DNA from 2 places in the Streptomyces sp. NBC_01591 genome. Region 2 is predicted to be linked to the other one. Evidence: predicted binding sites of a transcription regulator. Region 2 holds the regulator's gene; the other holds the start of a gene.
The links. Region 2 encodes HspR, which represses chaperone genes until heat shock. Its sites were predicted from a motif close to TTGAGNNNNNNNNNCTCAA; they were not measured.
Positions count from the first base shown of each region.

Region 1: a site for HspR is predicted at 3,667-3,685, ahead of lon (endopeptidase La). Genes of this name have one in related genera too.

Region 1 is NZ_CP109327.1:5,962,368-5,970,746, forward strand. Features, by position in the region: gene OG978_RS27680 (ABC transporter ATP-binding protein) at 1-245, opposite strand, end outside; gene OG978_RS27685 (zf-HC2 domain-containing protein) at 256-1,209, opposite strand; gene OG978_RS27690 (RNA polymerase sigma factor) at 1,206-1,811, opposite strand; gene OG978_RS27695 (rhomboid-like protein) at 1,948-2,760, shown strand; gene OG978_RS27700 (nucleotidyltransferase) at 2,687-3,523, opposite strand; gene lon (endopeptidase La) at 3,708-6,128, shown strand; gene OG978_RS27710 (polysaccharide deacetylase family protein) at 6,201-6,959, opposite strand; gene OG978_RS27715 (lysozyme) at 7,175-8,032, opposite strand; gene OG978_RS27720 (MarR family winged helix-turn-helix transcriptional regulator) at 8,276-8,379, shown strand, end outside.
Region 2 is NZ_CP109327.1:4,160,720-4,169,098, reverse strand. Features, by position in the region: gene dnaK (molecular chaperone DnaK) at 1-540, shown strand, start outside; gene grpE (nucleotide exchange factor GrpE) at 537-1,187, shown strand; gene dnaJ (molecular chaperone DnaJ) at 1,281-2,465, shown strand; gene OG978_RS19280 (heat shock protein transcriptional repressor HspR) at 2,467-2,913, shown strand; gene OG978_RS19275 (helix-turn-helix transcriptional regulator) at 3,014-4,000, opposite strand; gene OG978_RS19270 (hypothetical protein) at 4,129-4,479, shown strand; gene OG978_RS19265 ((2Fe-2S)-binding protein) at 4,476-4,796, shown strand; gene OG978_RS19260 (pyridoxamine 5'-phosphate oxidase family protein) at 4,918-5,322, opposite strand; gene clpB (ATP-dependent chaperone ClpB) at 5,574-8,174, shown strand.

The DNA of each region.
Region 1 (8,379 bases), 1.8 Mb from region 2:
GCCCGGCTGCGGTGGTCCGACCCGGCGCCGACCTCGCTGCCGAGCAGCTCCACCCGGCCGCCGGAGGGCGCGGCGACGGTGGCGAGCACCCGGATCAGCGAGGTCTTGCCCGCCCCGTTCGGTCCGAGCAGCCCGTGCACACCGGGCGCGAAGTCGAGATCGACGGCGTCCAGCGCGGTCGTCCTGCGGTGCCGGACGGTCAGTGCCCTGACCTCGACCGTGTTCACGGCCTCGGTGCCGTTCATGCGTTCACGCTCACAACGTCTCCAGATGGTCGAAGGATCTACGGCGTACGGCGAGCAGCGCGGCGCACACCAGCGCGCCCGCCGCCCAGCCGGCCTGTGCGGCGGGCCCGGCGAAGTACCGTGCGGCCGCGGCCGCCGCCTCGGCGGCCCCCGGGGGCGATGCGGCGAAGGCGGGCAGGACGACGGCGGCCGCCCAGGCCGCGGCGATGGACGTGGCCCCGGTGCGGCAGCCGACGTACGAGCCGAGGGCGAGCGCCGCCAGCGTCATCGCGAGTCCGGGCAGCAGCCATGCCGCCGCGCCGGGCCACCCGGCGGACGGGGGCAGCACCGCCCCGGCGAGCGTGAGCGTCGGGATGCTCACGGCGAGCACCGCGGCGGTTCTGGTCAGCAGCAGCCGCAGCCCGCCGGACGGGGTGGCGGCGGTGATCTCATGCATCGGGTCCGCGTGCCGGCCGTACGAGAGGGCGACCCCGGCGAGCGGCAGCACCGGCGCGACGACGAGGAGCAGCGGGCGGATGGCGTCGTCGGCCCCGGCCCCGTACGCCAGCGCGAGGGCCCCGACGGCCACCAGCACCAGCGCCAGCAGCCACGGACCCCGCAGCGCGGGCCCGGCGGCCCACAGCAACCGCCCGGTGCGGGTGGCGGCCCCGGGGGAGCGGCCGCGGGCGGCCCGGGTGGCGACCCCCGGGAAGCGGCGCCGGACGCCGCGGGCGGGCGCCCTCGCCGGTGCCCCCTCCGCCGCCACCGCGGCCAGCACCCCCGCGCGCACCCCGTCCAGCACCGCCCCGGCCTCCGGCCGTGCCCGTACCGCCGCGGAGATCCGTGCCGCACATCCCCCGCACGCCTCCACGTGCTTCTCCACGGACCACGCGTCCGTCTCCGTCACCGAACCGGCGGCGTACCGCCCGGCCAGCTCCTCGCTCACGTGCCAGTGGGGCATGCCGTCACCTCCCGTCCTGGTCATGCCGTTCCTCCCAGCGGTCCGGACTGCGGAGCCGACAGTTCCAGTGCGGCGCGCAGCTCGCGTCTGGCCCGCATCGCCCTGGTCTTGACCGTGCCTTCGGGTATGCCGAGGAGCCGGGCCGTCTCGCGGGTCGTCAGTCCGTCGATGACCGTGGCGCGCAGGACCTCCCGCAGCTCGGGCGAGATCCGGTCGAGCGCGGCGCCCACATCCCCGTACTCCAGCCCGGCGAGCACCCGCTCCTCGGCGGACGGCGCGGTGGCGGCCCACTCGTTGCTTCCGGTCCGCTCGGCCCGGGCGGCGAGATCGGTACGGGCATGGACCCGCTGGGCGTCCACCAGCCGACGCGAGGCGATCACCCAGAGCCAGCCGCCGACCCTGGCCCCGCGGTGCGAACCGGCGGAGCGCCAGACCGTCACGAAGGTGTCCTGCAGGACCTCCCATACGGTCTCGGCATCCGCGCACCGCCTGCTCAGCCGGGCCAGCAGCCAGCCGGCGTGCCGGTCGTAGAGCGTCGCCAGGGCCTCCGTATCCCCCTGCGCGACGGCACGCAGCAGGGCGTCGTCGTCGTTCGGGTCCTCCCCCGAGGGGCGCAACAGCTTCACACCTCTCTATCGGGCGACGGACCCGGACCGGTTCACGGGCGGCGTGTGTGGCTCACGCCATAGACGGAGCAGGGGAAGATCACAGAGGGTGGGACGTTGCTTCGGGGGGCTCGTCACGGGAGAGGGGCCTCACGCGGTGCATCAGCGTACGGACAGGGCGGTCCACGAAGAACCCTTCGCGGCTCCGCTGCTCGACGCCATCCCGCGCCAGAGCCGCACGGGCCGTGCCGCGGCCCAGCCCCCGGTCCGTGGGGCCCGCCGATGGCTGCGGCTGCTGCCGGCACCCACTGGTACCCCGTTCACTTTTGGGTACCTGCTGGTGCTGGTCGCCACGTCCCTGTTCATGGAGTACGCCGATCCCGACACCGTCGCCGCCGTGCTGCGCGAGTCGAGCACGGACGTCGCGCACCTCGGCGAGACCCCGTTCCTCGTCCTGGCCGCCAGCGCCCTGTGGGTCGTCGGCGGGCTCACCTCCCCGCACGTCTTTTTCTTCGCTCTCGTACTGACCGCACTGGAGCGCCGCATCGGGGGCCTGCGGGCCGCCGCGGTGTTCGTGCTCGGTCATGTCGTGGCGACGCTCGCCACGGAGATCCCGGTCGGGCTCTCCGTGGTCGCCGGGCATCTGCCGGAGTCGTCGCTGCACCGCCTCGACTACGGCATCAGCTTCGGGCTGATGGCGAGCGTGGGCGCGCTCACCGGGCTGTTCACCCCGCTGCTGCGGGTGCTGGTGCTCGGCGGGATGGGCGTGATGCTGGTGCTCGATCTGGTCCGTCTGAGCAACCCGCTGACCGACTGGGGCCATCCACTGGCGCTGCTGTTCGGCGTGGCCTGCCGGCCGCTGCTGCGCCGGGCCGGTGCGGTCGGGGAACCGGTGGTCAGGGGCGTGGCGCCTTCTCGCCGTGCACCGCGAGGTACTCGGCCGCCAGCCAAGGTGCCAGGTCCTCGATGAGCGTCGCGAGGACGGCCGGGTCGGCGGAGGGATTGCGGCCGGTGTGCGCGGCCAGCCTCATCTGCTCGATCCGCTCCGGGTGGTCCGGGTAGTAACGGGCGAACACCTCGGCGGACTCGGCCAGGTCGCTGGTCCAGCCGCGCCACTGCGGCATGACCAGGGTGAAGCCGGACCGGACGATCCGGCGGGCGGCGCCGCGGCTGAGGCTGCGGCGTTCGGCGTCGGTGGCCGCCTCGGCGGCCCTGCGCCGCCAGCGGGGCAGCGAGAGAACCAGGTCCCCGTTGGTCTCGCGGGCGAGCAGCGGGGTCGGGCGGTAGTGCGGCAGCTGCTCGGCCAGGTCGTCGCCCAGCAGCGGGGTGCAGAGACAGGCGAGGAAGAAGCCGAGGTCGTGGCGTTCGAGCTCGCTGGTGAGGGTGGCGGCAGCGGACAGCAGGATGCCGACGCCGTCGATCTGGCCGAACGAGGCGTTCAGGTCGGCCTCCATGGCACGGACCGCCGCTTCGTCGGCGGCCGTGGGCGCGCTGTGCAGCGCCAGCAGCAGATCCAGATCGGAGACACCGGGAAGGGCCGTGCCGCGCGGAATGCTGCCGTAGATGTACGCGCTGTGCAGCCGTGTGCCGTCGAACGCCTCGGTGATCCGGGACCGGGCCGCCGCCACCACGGGGGCGAACGGAGCGGGCACGCGGCTCAGCGAGCCCTCCCGCCGGATCGTCCCGTCGTGGTTCAGCCCTCGGCTGCCGCTGTCGCCGCTGTCGTCGTTCATGCGGGCACTGTGCCCGCATTTCCGTGACGGGCCGAATGATTTATCCGGCCCGTCACGGCCGCGACCGGCCCGGACCGCGAGCGCGACCGGGTGATCGCTCACAGCGAACATGCCCCGGGGAACAACGGGGCGGCTCAGAAGCATTGAGTCTGCATAGCTCAACTTGACTGCCGAAGGGGAGATCATGGCTATCGATTCCAATGCGGTCACTCCGCTCGCCCTGCCCGTGCTGCCGCTCGACGACGAGGTCGTGCTGCCCGGGATGGTGGTGCCTCTGGACCTGTCCGACACCGATGTACGTGCCGCCGTGGAGGCCGCACAGGCCGCGGCCCGTGACGGCGGCGGCAAGCCCGAAGTGCTTCTGGTGCCGCGGATCGACGGTATGTACACCGGCACCGGTGTCATCGGCACCGTCGAGCAGGTCGGACGGCTTTCGGACGGGGATCCGGGCGCGCTCATCCGCGGCCGGGGCCGGGTGCGGATCGGGGCCGGGACCAGCGGGCCGGGTGGAGCGCTCTGGGTGGAGGGGACCCGGGTCGACACGATCGTCCCCGACCCTCTTCCCGGAGCCGCCGCCGAGCTGGTCAAGGAGTACAAGGCACTCGCCACCAGCTGGCTGAAGAAGCGCGGCGCCTGGCAGGTCGTGGACCGGGTCCAGCAGATCGAGGACATCTCCGCGCTCGCCGACAATTCCGGTTACTCGCCCTTCCTCACCACCGCCCAGAAGGTGCAGCTCCTGGAGACCGCCGACCCGGTCGCCCGGCTGAAGCTCGCCATCCAGTGGCTCGGCGAACACCTCGCCGAGCAGGACGTCGCCGAGTCCATCGCCAAGGACGTCCAGGAGGGCGTCGACAAGCAGCAGCGCGAATTCCTGCTGCGGCGCCAGCTCGACGCCGTGCGCAAGGAGCTCTCCGAGCTCAACGGCGACCCGGAGGACGAGTCCGACGACTACCGGGCGCGCGTCGAGGCCGCCGAGCTTCCCGAGCACGTCCGCGAGGCCGCGCTCAAGGAGGTCGACAAGCTGGAGCGCTCCTCCGACCAGAGCCCCGAGGGCTCCTGGATCAGGACCTGGCTCGACACCGTTCTCGAACTGCCGTGGACCGAGCGGACCGAGGACGCCTACGACATCCGGGGCGCCCAGCGGATCCTGGACGCCGAGCACGCGGGCCTGCAGGACGTGAAGGAGCGCATCACCGAGTACCTGGCCGTCCGCAAGCGGCGTTCCGACCGCGGCCTGGGGATCGTCGGCGGGCGGCGCGGCGGTGCCGTGCTGGCGCTGGTGGGGCCTCCGGGCGTGGGCAAGACCTCCCTCGGTGAATCCGTCGCGCACGCCATGGGCCGCAAGTTCGTCCGCGTCGCGCTCGGCGGTGTGCGCGACGAGGCGGAGATCCGGGGCCACCGGCGTACATACGTCGGCGCCCTGCCGGGCCGTATCGTCCGGGCCATCAAGGAGGCCGGTTCGATGAACCCGGTCGTCCTGCTCGACGAGATCGACAAGGTCGGCTCCGACTTCCGGGGCGACCCGGCGGCCGCCCTCCTCGAAGTCCTCGACCCGGCGCAGAACCACACCTTCCGCGACCACTACCTGGAGGTCGAGCTCGACCTCAGCGACGTTGTCTTCCTGGCGACGGCCAACGTGCTCGAAGCCATCCCGGAGGCCCTGCTCGACCGCATGGAGCTGGTCAGGCTCGACGGCTACACCGAGGACGAGAAGGTCGTCATCGCCCGGGACCACCTGCTCCCGCGTCAGCTGGAGCGGGCCGGCCTGGAGAAGGACGAGGTGACGCTCGACGAGTCCGCGCTGCGCAAGCTGGCCGGCGAGTACACCCGTGAAGCGGGCGTGCGGAACCTGGAACGGGCCGTCGCCCGGCTGCTCCGCAAGGTCGCCGCCCAGCACGAACTGGGCGACCGGGAGCTCCCGTTCACGGTCGGCGACGAGGACCTGCGCGCTCTGATCGGACGGCCGCACCACGTCCCCGAGTCCGCCCAGGACCCGGCCGAGCGCCGCACCTCGGTGCCCGGTGTGGCCACCGGACTCGCGGTGACCGGCGCGGGCGGCGACGTGCTGTTCGTGGAGGCGTCGCTGGCCGACCCGGAGACCGGGGCGTCCGGACTGACCCTCACCGGCCAGCTCGGCGACGTCATGAAGGAGTCCGCGCAGATCGCGCTGAGCTTCCTGCAGTCGCACGGCGCGGAGCTGGAGCTGCCGGTCGCGGACCTGAAGGACCGCGGCGTGCACATCCACTTCCCGGCGGGCGCGGTCCCGAAGGACGGCCCGAGCGCCGGAATCACCATGACGACGGCACTGGCCTCGCTGCTCTCCGGACGGCTGGTCCGTACGGACGTGGCGATGACCGGTGAGGTCTCGCTGACCGGACGGGTGCTGCCGATCGGCGGACTGAAGCAGAAACTGCTGGCCGCGCACCGCGCCGGAATCACCACCGTGGTGATCCCGAAGCGGAACGAGGCCGACCTGGACGACGTCCCCGCCGAGGTCCTGGACACGCTGGAGGTCCACCCGGTGACCGATGTCCGCCAGGTCCTGGAGATCGCCCTGGCCCCGGCCGGGGCCAGGACCGGGGAGAGGATCCCGGCCGCGGCGTGACGGGCGTGGCACCACGTACGCGGGACCCCCGGCGCATCGGCGCCGGGGGTCCTCGGGTTTCCCGCCCTTGGCTCAGGGGCGGTAGATGGTCCCCGGGACCGGCTCGGCGGGCGCCATCAGCTGCGGGACGGTGACGAAGGTGTAGCCCCGCTTCTTCAGTTCGTCGATGATGCCCGGCACCGCGGGCACCGTGCCCTTGTAGATGTCGTGGAGCAGGATGATGCCGTCCTTGTCCGCCTGCTCCAGGGTGCGCTTCTTGATCAGCGCCGAGTCGGTCGTGGAGTAGTCCTTGGCGGTGGTGCTCCACAGGATCTGGGAGAGCCCCAGGTCTTTGCTGATGTCCGAGACGGTGTCGTCGGTGCGGCCCTGCGGCGGACGCATCAGGCGCGGCTTCTTGCCGGTTATCTCCGCTATCGCGTCCTGCGTCTTCGCCAGCTCGGCGCGTATCTCGGCCGGCTTCCGGTCCGTCAGGATCTCGTGGGTCCAGGTGTGGTTGGCCACCTCGTGCCCCTCGGCGGCCAGCCTGCGCACGGTGTCCGGGTACTTCTTGACGTGGTTCTTGCCCAGCAGGAAGAAGGTCGCGTGCACCTTCTTCTCCTTGAGGATGTCCAGCAGGTGCGGGGTGTCCTCGCCCGGCCCCGCGTCGAAGGTCAGCGCTATGCACTTCGCCTTGCGGCAGTCCACCGGGCCGAAGGAGCCCTTGGAGTCGGAGCCCGCGTCACCGCGGGCCGAGGCGGGCGCGGTGGTCTGCATGGAGCAGCCGCTCAGCGTCAGGGTGAGCACTGTCACAAGGGTGGCGGCCAACCCCGTACCGATCGACTTCATCTTCATGGGCAAGACGGGTCACTCCTCCGTAGCTGAACAGGGCGCACGACGTGCGACAGAGAAGGACTATACACAGCGTGTATACATCGAGTGCATAGGGGGTCCGCTGTCGGCCCGGAGGGCGAAGTCCCTGGTCGGGGGCGTGAAATGGAGAGAGCCCCGGCGGGTCACCGGGGCCCTGCTGGGTGAAGCGATGGGCCGCGGGGGTGCGGCGGGCGGACTCAGCCGTTGGCGAGGGCCTGTACGCGGTCGAGGGCGCCGTTGAAACGGTCGTGGTCGCCGACGGTGGGGCCGGACGAGGTGTACTGCCATATCGTGTAGAAGCCCCAGCCGGCCGGGAGCTCGCCGACCGTGGAGGCGTAGCGGGCCACCCACAGCGGGTTGGTCGCGCCGAAGCTCGCGTTGTTGCCGGTACAGGTCTTCCACCAGCTGGTCGCGGTGTAGATGACCGCGTCGCGTCCGGTGCGCGCCTTGTACGTGTTCACGAAGTCGCGGATCCACGAGACCATGCCGGCCGCGGTCTTGCCGAAGCACTGGTCGCCGTACGGGTTCCACTCGATGTCGAGCACGCCGGGCAGCGTCTTGCCGTCCCGCGACCAGCCGCCCCCGTTGTCCACGAAGTAGTTGGCCTGGGTGGCGCCGCTCGTGGTGTTCGGGGTGGCGAAGTGGTACGCGCCCCGGATCATGCCCACGTTGTAGGAGCCGTTGTACTGCTGGGCGAAGTACTCGTTCTTGTAGTACGTGCCCTCGGTGGCCTTGGTGTAGGCCCACTTCACCCCGCTGTTCCAGAGCGTCGACCAGGCGACGTTGCCCTGGTGGCCGGAGACGTCCACGCCTTCGGTCTGGACGGCGCGGGTGTCCCGCGGCAGTCCGCCCTGTCCGTCATGGGCGATGACGCCCATGCCCATCGTGGCGGTGCCGCGGGCGGGCTTCTTGGCGGCTGCCGCTGCGTCATGAGTGCCGGCGGCGCTCGCCGCGCCGGGCAGGGTGAGGAGGAGCGAGAGGGCTGCGAGCAGGGTTCCGGCCGCCGCGAAGCGTGAGCGGCGGGACGTCTTGGAAGTGGATCTGAGCACCGGCATGGGGAATGCCTCCGAGGACGTGGTGGGGGGACGTGCTGATCCCAGGGGGGCGCTGGGCGCACCCCTGCAGACATGTAATGGTGTGAACATGCCATGCATGACGCTACGCACGTAGACCCGTGCTGCGGAAGGGGGCCTGGTCGCTGCCGTTGGTCTACGCCTGCGAAATACTGGCGGAGCTGCGGTGATGACCAGCGGCGAAAGAAATTTTCAGCGACAGGAAAGCTCACGAGGGGTGTTGACGTGCACGGGAGCGAAAGCGGTAGTGAACCCGGCGCGACCGGGGGGAGTGGTGTGGACCACGCATTCCTTGCCCTGGAGCGGGAGTTGGCCGTCTTTCTGCGCCG
Region 2 (8,379 bases):
GGCGTCCCGCAGATCGAGGTCGCGTTCGACATCGACGCGAACGGCATCATGCACGTCGCCGCCAAGGACCTCGGCACCGGCAAGGAGCAGAAGATGACCGTCACCGGTGGCTCCTCGCTGCCGAAGGACGAGGTCAACCGGATGCGCGAAGAGGCCGAGCAGTACGCGGAGGAGGACCACCGCCGCCGCGAGGCCGCCGAGTCCCGTAACCAGGGTGAGCAGCTCGTCTACCAGACGGAGAAGTTCCTCAAGGACAACGAGGACAAGGTCCCCGGCGACGTGAAGACGGAGGTGGAGACCGCGCTCACCGAGCTGAAGGAGAAGCTCAAGGGCGAGGACACCGCCGAGATCCGTACCGCCACCGAGAAGGTCGCGGCCGTCTCGCAGAAGCTCGGTCAGGCGATGTACGCCAACGCCCAGGCCGACGGCGGCCCGCAGGGTGACCCGCAGCCGGGCGCCCAGCAGGCCAAGGCCGACGACGATGTCGTCGACGCCGAGATCGTGGACGACGAGAAGGACGCCAAGGGCGGTGCGGTGTGACCGAGGAGACTCCGGGCTTCGAGGAGAAGCCTGACGTCCCCTCCGGCGCCACCCCTGACGGAGCTGAGCCGAAGGACGCCTCTTCCTCTTCGGAGGAGGGGGCGGCCCCGGCCGGGGACGCAGTACAGACAGTCGGTCTGACGGCCCAGCTGGACCAGGTCCGCACCGCGCTCAACGAGCGCACGGGCGACCTCCAGCGGCTTCAGGCCGAGTACCAGAACTACCGCCGCCGCGTCGAGCGGGACCGGGCCACGGTCAAGGAGATCGCCGTAGCGGGTCTCCTGTCCGAGCTCCTGCCCGTGCTCGACGACGTCGGCCGCGCCCGGGATCACGGCGAGCTCGTGGGCGGGTTCAAGTCGGTGGCCGAATCACTTGAGACGGTCGTCGCCAAGCTGGGCCTGCAGCAGTTCGGCAAGGAGGGCGAGCCCTTCGACCCGACGATCCACGAAGCGCTGATGCACTCGTACGCGCCGGATGTCACCGAGACGACCTGCGTGGCGATCCTGCAGCCGGGGTATCGGATCGGCGAGCGCACCATCCGCCCCGCGCGGGTGGCGGTGGCCGAACCCCAGCCGGGTGCGACACCGGCCGCAGCCAAGGAAGAGAAGGCAACCGACGAGGAGAGCGGTGGCACCGAGGAGGTCTGACATCCCGTCTGACCACCTCGCTGCCCACCGCCCGGCCATGCGACCGGCCCACGGGCCGGTCGCATGGCCGATCGTCCGGAAGGAGGGACGTCGATGAGCACGAAGGACTTCGTCGAGAAGGACTACTACAAGGTCCTCGGCGTCCCCAAGGACGCCACCGACGCCGAGATCAAGAAGGCGTACCGGAAGCTCGCCCGTGAGTTCCACCCGGACGCCAACAAGGGTGACGACAAGGCGGAGGAGCGCTTCAAGGAGATCTCCGAGGCGAACGACATCCTCGGTGACAGCAAGAAGCGCAAGGAGTACGACGAGGCACGCGCCCTCTTCGGCAACGGCGGCTTCAGGGCCGGCCCCGGAGGCGCGGGAGGCAACTTCAACTTCGACCTCGGGGACCTCTTCGGGGGCACCCAGGGCGGTGGCCAGGGCGGCGGAGCCGGCGGTTTCGGCGGCGGCGGTCTGGGCGATGTCTTCGGCGGCCTGTTCAACCGGGGCGGTACGGGGACGCGGGTGCAGCCGCGCCGCGGCCAGGACATCGAGTCCGAGGTGACGCTCAGCTTCACCGAGGCGGTCGAGGGGGCCACGGTCCCGCTGCGGATGTCCAGCCAGGCGCCCTGCAAGGCGTGTTCCGGCACCGGTGACAAGAACGGCACCCCCAGGGTCTGCCCGACCTGTCTCGGCACCGGCCAGGTGTCGCGCGGCACCGGCGGCGGCTTCTCGCTCACCGACCCCTGTGTGGAGTGCAAGGGCCGGGGCCTCATCGCCCAGGACCCGTGCGATGTCTGCAAGGGCAGCGGACGGGCCAAGTCCTCCAAGACCATGCAGGTCAGGATCCCGGCGGGCGTCTCGGACGGCCAGCGGATCCGGCTGCGCGGCAAGGGCGGTCCGGGCGAGCGCGGTGGACCGGCCGGCGATCTGTACGTCGTGGTCCACGTGGACGCCCACCCGGTCTTCGGCCGCAAGGGCGACAACCTCACGGTCACCGTGCCCGTCGACTTCACGGAGGCGGCGCTCGGCGGCGAGGTGAAGGTGCCCACGCTCGGCGGCCCGCCGGTCACCCTGAAGCTGCCCGCCGGCACCCCCAACGGGCGTACGATGCGCGCCCGCGGCAAGGGCGCCGTACGCAAGGACGGCACCCGGGGCGACCTGCTGGTCACCGTCGAGGTGGCGGTGCCCAGGGACCTCGGCGACGAGGCCAGGGACGCGCTGGAGGCCTACCGGAAGGCGACCGCGGGCCGTGACCCGCGGGCGGAACTGTTCCAGGCGGCGAAGGGAGCTTGAGGTGGACGGCCGACGACGCAATCCGTACGAACTGACCGATGAATCACCGGTGTACGTGATCTCGATCGCGGCCCAGCTCTCAGGCCTGCATCCGCAGACACTACGCCAGTACGACCGTCTCGGCCTCGTCTCGCCCGACCGCACGGCCGGGCGCGGCAGGCGCTACTCGGCCCGCGACATCGAGCTGCTGCGCACCGTGCAGCAGCTGTCGCAGGACGAGGGCATCAACCTCGCCGGCATCAAGCGCATCATCGAGCTGGAGAACCAGGTCGCCGCGCTCCAGCAGCGCGTCGCCGAGCTCTCGGCGGCCGTGGACGGCGCGGCACAGGCGATGCAGCAGCGCGAGGCCCAGGTCCACGCCTCGTACCGGCGCGATCTGGTGCCGTATCAGGACGTGCAGCAGACCAGCGCGTTGGTGGTCTGGCGGCCGAAGAGGCCGAAGGACTGACCGGGCTGTACAGGGCCGGGGAGTCGACTTTCGGGTCGGCTCCCCGGCCCTTTGCCGTACGCCGTCGCGAAGGGGAGAAGCTGCTTGCGGGGTGGGGCCCTCAGTTCTGTTCCTCTTCCAGGATCCCCGACCGCGCTATCAAGTAGCCGAGCTGGGCCCGGCTGTTGCTGCCGAGTGCGGCGGCGAGTTTGGCGACGTGGGCCCGGCAGGTGCGGACGTTCATGCCGAGACGGCGGGCGATGGAGTCGTCCACATGGCCTTCCACGAGGAGCTGGGCGATGGAGCGCTGCACCCCGCTGATGCCCAGGGAGGTCGGTTCGTACTTGACCTCCTCCCGCAGTGGAGCAGCTCTGGTCCAGAGCTGCTCGAACACGTTGGCCAGGTACTGCACGAGCCCGGGGTGGCGGAGTTCCAGGGCGACTTGGTCGTCGTCGCTGGCCGGGATGAAGGCGACGGTGCGGTCGAACACGATCAGGCGACCGATGAGCTCTTCCAGCGTGCGTATTTCCACGTTGTCGTCGGTCATGCGTTCCGCGTACGCGAGTGTGCTGGGGCTGTGGCGCGCGGTGTGCTGGTAGAGGGTGCGCATGCTGACGCCGCGGTGGATCACGGACAGGCCGCGTTCCAGCGACTTGCTGAGACGATGCTCGGTTCGGCCGCCGCCGGGCTGGACGGTGAGCACTTCGGTGCGGCACTCTGCGGTGGCGAGATCGAGGGCCGCGTTGATCCGGTTCCCGCCCTCCAGCACGGTGATGGCGTGGGTGCTGGGCGGCCCCAGAGTGCTGATGTCCATGAATGGCTCGAACGATTCAGTCAGTTCGACCGAGTGCCGGCGCCGTTCCAGGATCTCGCGCTCGATGGGATGCAGCTGTTGCGCAAGAGCGGTGGACGGCGGAACGGGCCGGAGCCAGGCCGGGTCGTCCGGATCGGGATGCAGTAGCGCGAACTCCATCAGACAGGGCGCCGGTTCCACTTCGGCGCGGGCGATGCGTCCCAGACGCAAAGCACTGGCGTAAAGACGTCCTCCCGCATCGCACAGTTCGGTGATCCCATGAGAATGTGTCGGCTTTGTGTTGCTTGTGGTCATATCGTCACCCCCCAGGTTCCTGAACATGCAAGAACATGATGCATCTACGCAGTGGTGCTCGCGTGCCCAGGTGAGACATCGTCTTAGGTGCGGGGGAGAAGAATCCACAAGTGAGGACGAAGCCGACTATGTATAAGCGAATGCATCGCTCGGCGCTTGCCGTCTCGTTCGTCGCGGCCCTGGGCATCGGGCTGCTGGGCGGCAGCGACATTGGCTGGAGCGAGGACGGTGTCGCCAGTGGTGACATCGGGTGGGCCGTCCAGGCCGCAGCCAACGGTGACATCGGGTGGCCGGTCGCACCTGCCAAGTCGTCCGACATCGGGTGGGTCGTCCAGGCCGCGGCCAACGGTGACATCGGGTGGCCGGTCGCACCTGCCAAGTCGTCCGACATCGGTTGGGTCTCGCCCGCCAAGTCGTCCGACATCGGCTGGGTCTCGCCTGCCGGTACCGGCTCCGCCACGGCCCGCACAGGCGCATGACCATCCCGCCGGACGACCGGACCTTCCGGCGAGAGATGGCCACGGCCTACCGATCGGGCTGGCATTTCATCGATCTCGTCACTGCCATCCCCCACTCTGGCGACTCGTTGATGGTCACTCTGTTCGGCGACCCCATCGTTGTCGCACGTGAAGAAGACGACGAAGTACGTGCCTACCGTTGCCTCCGCAAGCCGCGTGGAGCCCCGCAGCCCGTTCGCTGTGCGATTCGGTACGACATGATTTTCGTCAACCTCGACCGGCGGGACCACCAGCTGTTCGAGCCAGAGACTATTTCCGCCACCCCCCGCAGTGCCTGAGCGATCCCCCGTCGTTCCATGTCGCTCAGTCACTCCCCCACACAACGGCGCCATCGTGACCTGAACACGGTGGCGCCGTTGTGCTTTTTCCGGCCGGGCGCGGTCCCCGCCCGCGGCCCGGTCAGGCCCTGCCGAGCGCCCGGTCCACGGCGATCTCGATGACGATCCGGTCCGGGTTGGGCTTCGGCGTGCGCTCGTAACGTTCCGCGTAGCGGCGTACGGCGTCGGCCACCGCCTCGGGGTCCGTGCGCACCGTCGCGAGCCCCTCCAGGGTCGCCCAGCGGCGCCCGTCGATCTGGCAGACGGCGACCCGTGCGCCGTCCGGGCCCGCGGCCAGGACGTTGGCGGCCTTCCGGGTGTTCTTGCCGGTGATGACCCGCGCCAGCCTCGTCTCGGGGTCGTACGTCACGCCCACCGGCACCACGTGCGGTGTGCCGTCGGGGCGGGGTGTGGTCAGGGTGCACACATGGCGCGCTCGCCAGAAGGCGAGGTACTCGGGGCCGGGGTTCGTCACGTCGACTGCCATGGGGACAGCGTAGGCAGTGCGGGCGCGGTACCGAATCGGACGTGACCCGCACTGCGGTGGCGGAGGACCGGTGCGGCCGGTTCACTCGGAGCAGAGAGCCTGCGGCCGAGCCCATGGATCGGCAGTCCAGCCCAGGGATTGGCCCCGGACCGGTCCGGGCACATAGTTGAGTGGAATAGACTCAACTTTGTACACGTTGACCTAGTCAGTGTTATGGACGGGCCAGTCACCGCAAGGAGGAGAAAGCGCACGTGGACGCCGAGCTGACCAACAAGAGCCGGGACGCCATCAACGCGGCCACCAGCAGGGCCGTGAAGGACGGGCACCCCGATCTGACCCCCGGGCATCTGCTGCTCGCGCTGCTCGCGGGCGAGGACAACGAGAACATCATCGATCTGCTCGCCGCCGTCGAGGCCGACCAGATCGCCGTACGCACCGAGACCGAGCGGCTCCTGGGCGCCCAGCCCAGCGTCACCGGGTCCACCGTCGCCCCGCCGCAGCCCAACCGCGAGCTGCTCGCCGTCATCGCCGATGCCGCGCAGCGCGCGAAGGAGCTCGGCGACGACTACATCTCCACCGAGCACCTGCTGATCGGCATCGCGGCCGAGGGCGGCCGCGCCGGTGAGATCCTCAGTGGGCAGGGGGCCAGTGCGAAGAGGCTGCTGGACGCATTCGAGAAGAGCAGGGGAGGGCGCCGGGTGACCACACCCGACCCGGAGGGCCAGTACAAGGCGCTGGAGAAGTTCGGTACGGACTTCACCGCGGCCGCACGCGAGGGCAAGCTCGACCCGGTCATCGGGCGCGACCAGGAGATCCGTCGCGTCGTCCAGGTGCTGTCCCGCCGCACCAAGAACAACCCCGTGCTCATCGGCGAGCCCGGCGTCGGCAAGACGGCCGTCGTCGAGGGGCTCGCCCAGCGCATCGTCAAGGGCGACGTCCCCGAGTCCCTGAAGAACAAGCGGCTCGTCTCGCTCGACCTCGGCGCGATGGTCGCGGGTGCCAAGTACCGCGGCGAGTTCGAGGAGCGGCTGAAGACCGTCCTCTCCGAGATCAAGGAGAGCGACGGGCAGATCGTCACCTTCATCGACGAGCTGCACACCGTCGTCGGCGCGGGCGCCGGCGGCGACTCCGCCATGGACGCCGGCAACATGCTCAAGCCGATGCTGGCCCGCGGCGAGCTCCGCATGGTCGGCGCGACCACGCTCGACGAGTACCGGGAGCGGATCGAGAAGGACCCCGCCCTGGAGCGCCGCTTCCAGCAGGTGCTGGTGGCCGAGCCGAGTGTCGAGGACACCATCGCGATCCTGCGCGGGCTCAAGGGCCGCTACGAGGCCCACCACAAGGTCTCCATCGCGGACTCCGCGCTGGTGGCCGCAGCGACCCTGTCCGACCGCTACATCACCTCCCGCTTCCTCCCCGACAAGGCGATCGACCTGGTCGACGAGGCGGCGTCCCGGCTGCGCATGGAGATCGACTCCTCGCCGGTCGAGATCGACGAGCTCCAGCGCGCCGTCGACCGCCTCCACATGGAGGAGCTGGCCCTCAAGAACGAGACCGACCCCGGCTCCCGGCAGCGCCTGGAGAAGCTCCGCCGCGACCTCGCCGACAAGGAGGAGGAGCTGCGCGGCCTCAACGCCCGCTGGGAGAAGGAGAAGCAGGGCCTCAACCGCGTCGGTGAGCTGAAGGAGCGCCTCGACGAACTGCACGGCCAGGCCGAACGCGCCCAGCGCGACGGCGACTTCGACACCGCGTCCAAGCTTCTGTACGGGGTGATCCCGGGCCTGGAACGGGAGTTGGCCGAGGCGTCCGAGGCCGAGCAGGAGGCCGCGAAGGACACCATGGTCAAGGAGGAGGTCGGCCCGGACGACATCGCCGACGTCGTCGGCTCCTGGACCGGTATCCCCGCCGGACGCCTGCTGGAGGGCGAGACCCAGAAGCTGCTGCGCATGGAGGACGAGCTCGGCAAGCGCCTCATCGGGCAGGGCGAGGCCGTGCGGGCGGTGTCGGACGCGGTACGCCGTACCCGCGCCGGAATCGCCGACCCCGACCGGCCCACCGGCTCGTTCCTCTTCCTCGGCCCGACCGGTGTCGGCAAGACGGAGCTCGCGAAGGCACTCGCCGACTTCCTGTTCGACGACGAGCGGGCCATGGTCCGCATCGACATGAGCGAGTACAGCGAGAAGCACAACGTGGCGCGGCTCGTCGGCGCCCCGCCCGGATACGTCGGCTACGAGGAGGGCGGCCAGCTCACCGAGGCGGTCCGCCGCCGCCCGTACAGCGTCGTGCTGCTGGACGAGGTCGAGAAGGCCCACCCCGAGGTCTTCGACATCCTGCTCCAGGTCCTCGACGACGGCCGGCTCACCGACGGACAGGGGCGGACGGTGGACTTCCGTAACACCATCCTGATCCTGACCTCCAACCTCGGCAGTCAGTTCCTTGTCGACCCCCTGGCCAAGCCCGAGGAGAAGAAGGAGCGGGTCCTGGAGGTCGTCCGGGCCTCGTTCAAGCCGGAATTCCTCAACCGGCTCGACGACCTGGTGGTCTTCTCCGCGCTGTCCGGCGAGGAGCTGTCGCACATCGCGCGGCTCCAGATCGACCGGCTCGCCAAGCGCCTGGCCGACCGCCGGCTCACCCTCGACGTCACGCCCGAGGCCCTGGCCTGGCTGGCCGAGGAGGGCAACGACCCGGCCTACGGGGCACGGCCGTTGCGCCGCCTCATCCAGACGGCGATCGGCGACCGGCTGGCGAAGGAGATCCTCTCGGGCGAGGTGACGGACGGGGACACCGTCCGGGTGGACCGGGTCGGGGACGACCTGCTCGTCGGCCCGGCGACCTCGGACAGGACCTCGTAGACGGCACATGGCCTGTTCGATGCCGCGTCCCCGGCCGGAGGACCATGTGTCCCGGCCGGGGACATGCCGTCCGCGCCGCCGCACAAGGGGCGTTGGATTGCGGTGATTTCGTGAGAAGAGGGAAAAAGTCACCGCCGTCGGTGATCCATTGTTCAACATCGATATCGCGCCAAACGCCTCGCTCCGCACCGATGGGTGGCATCTC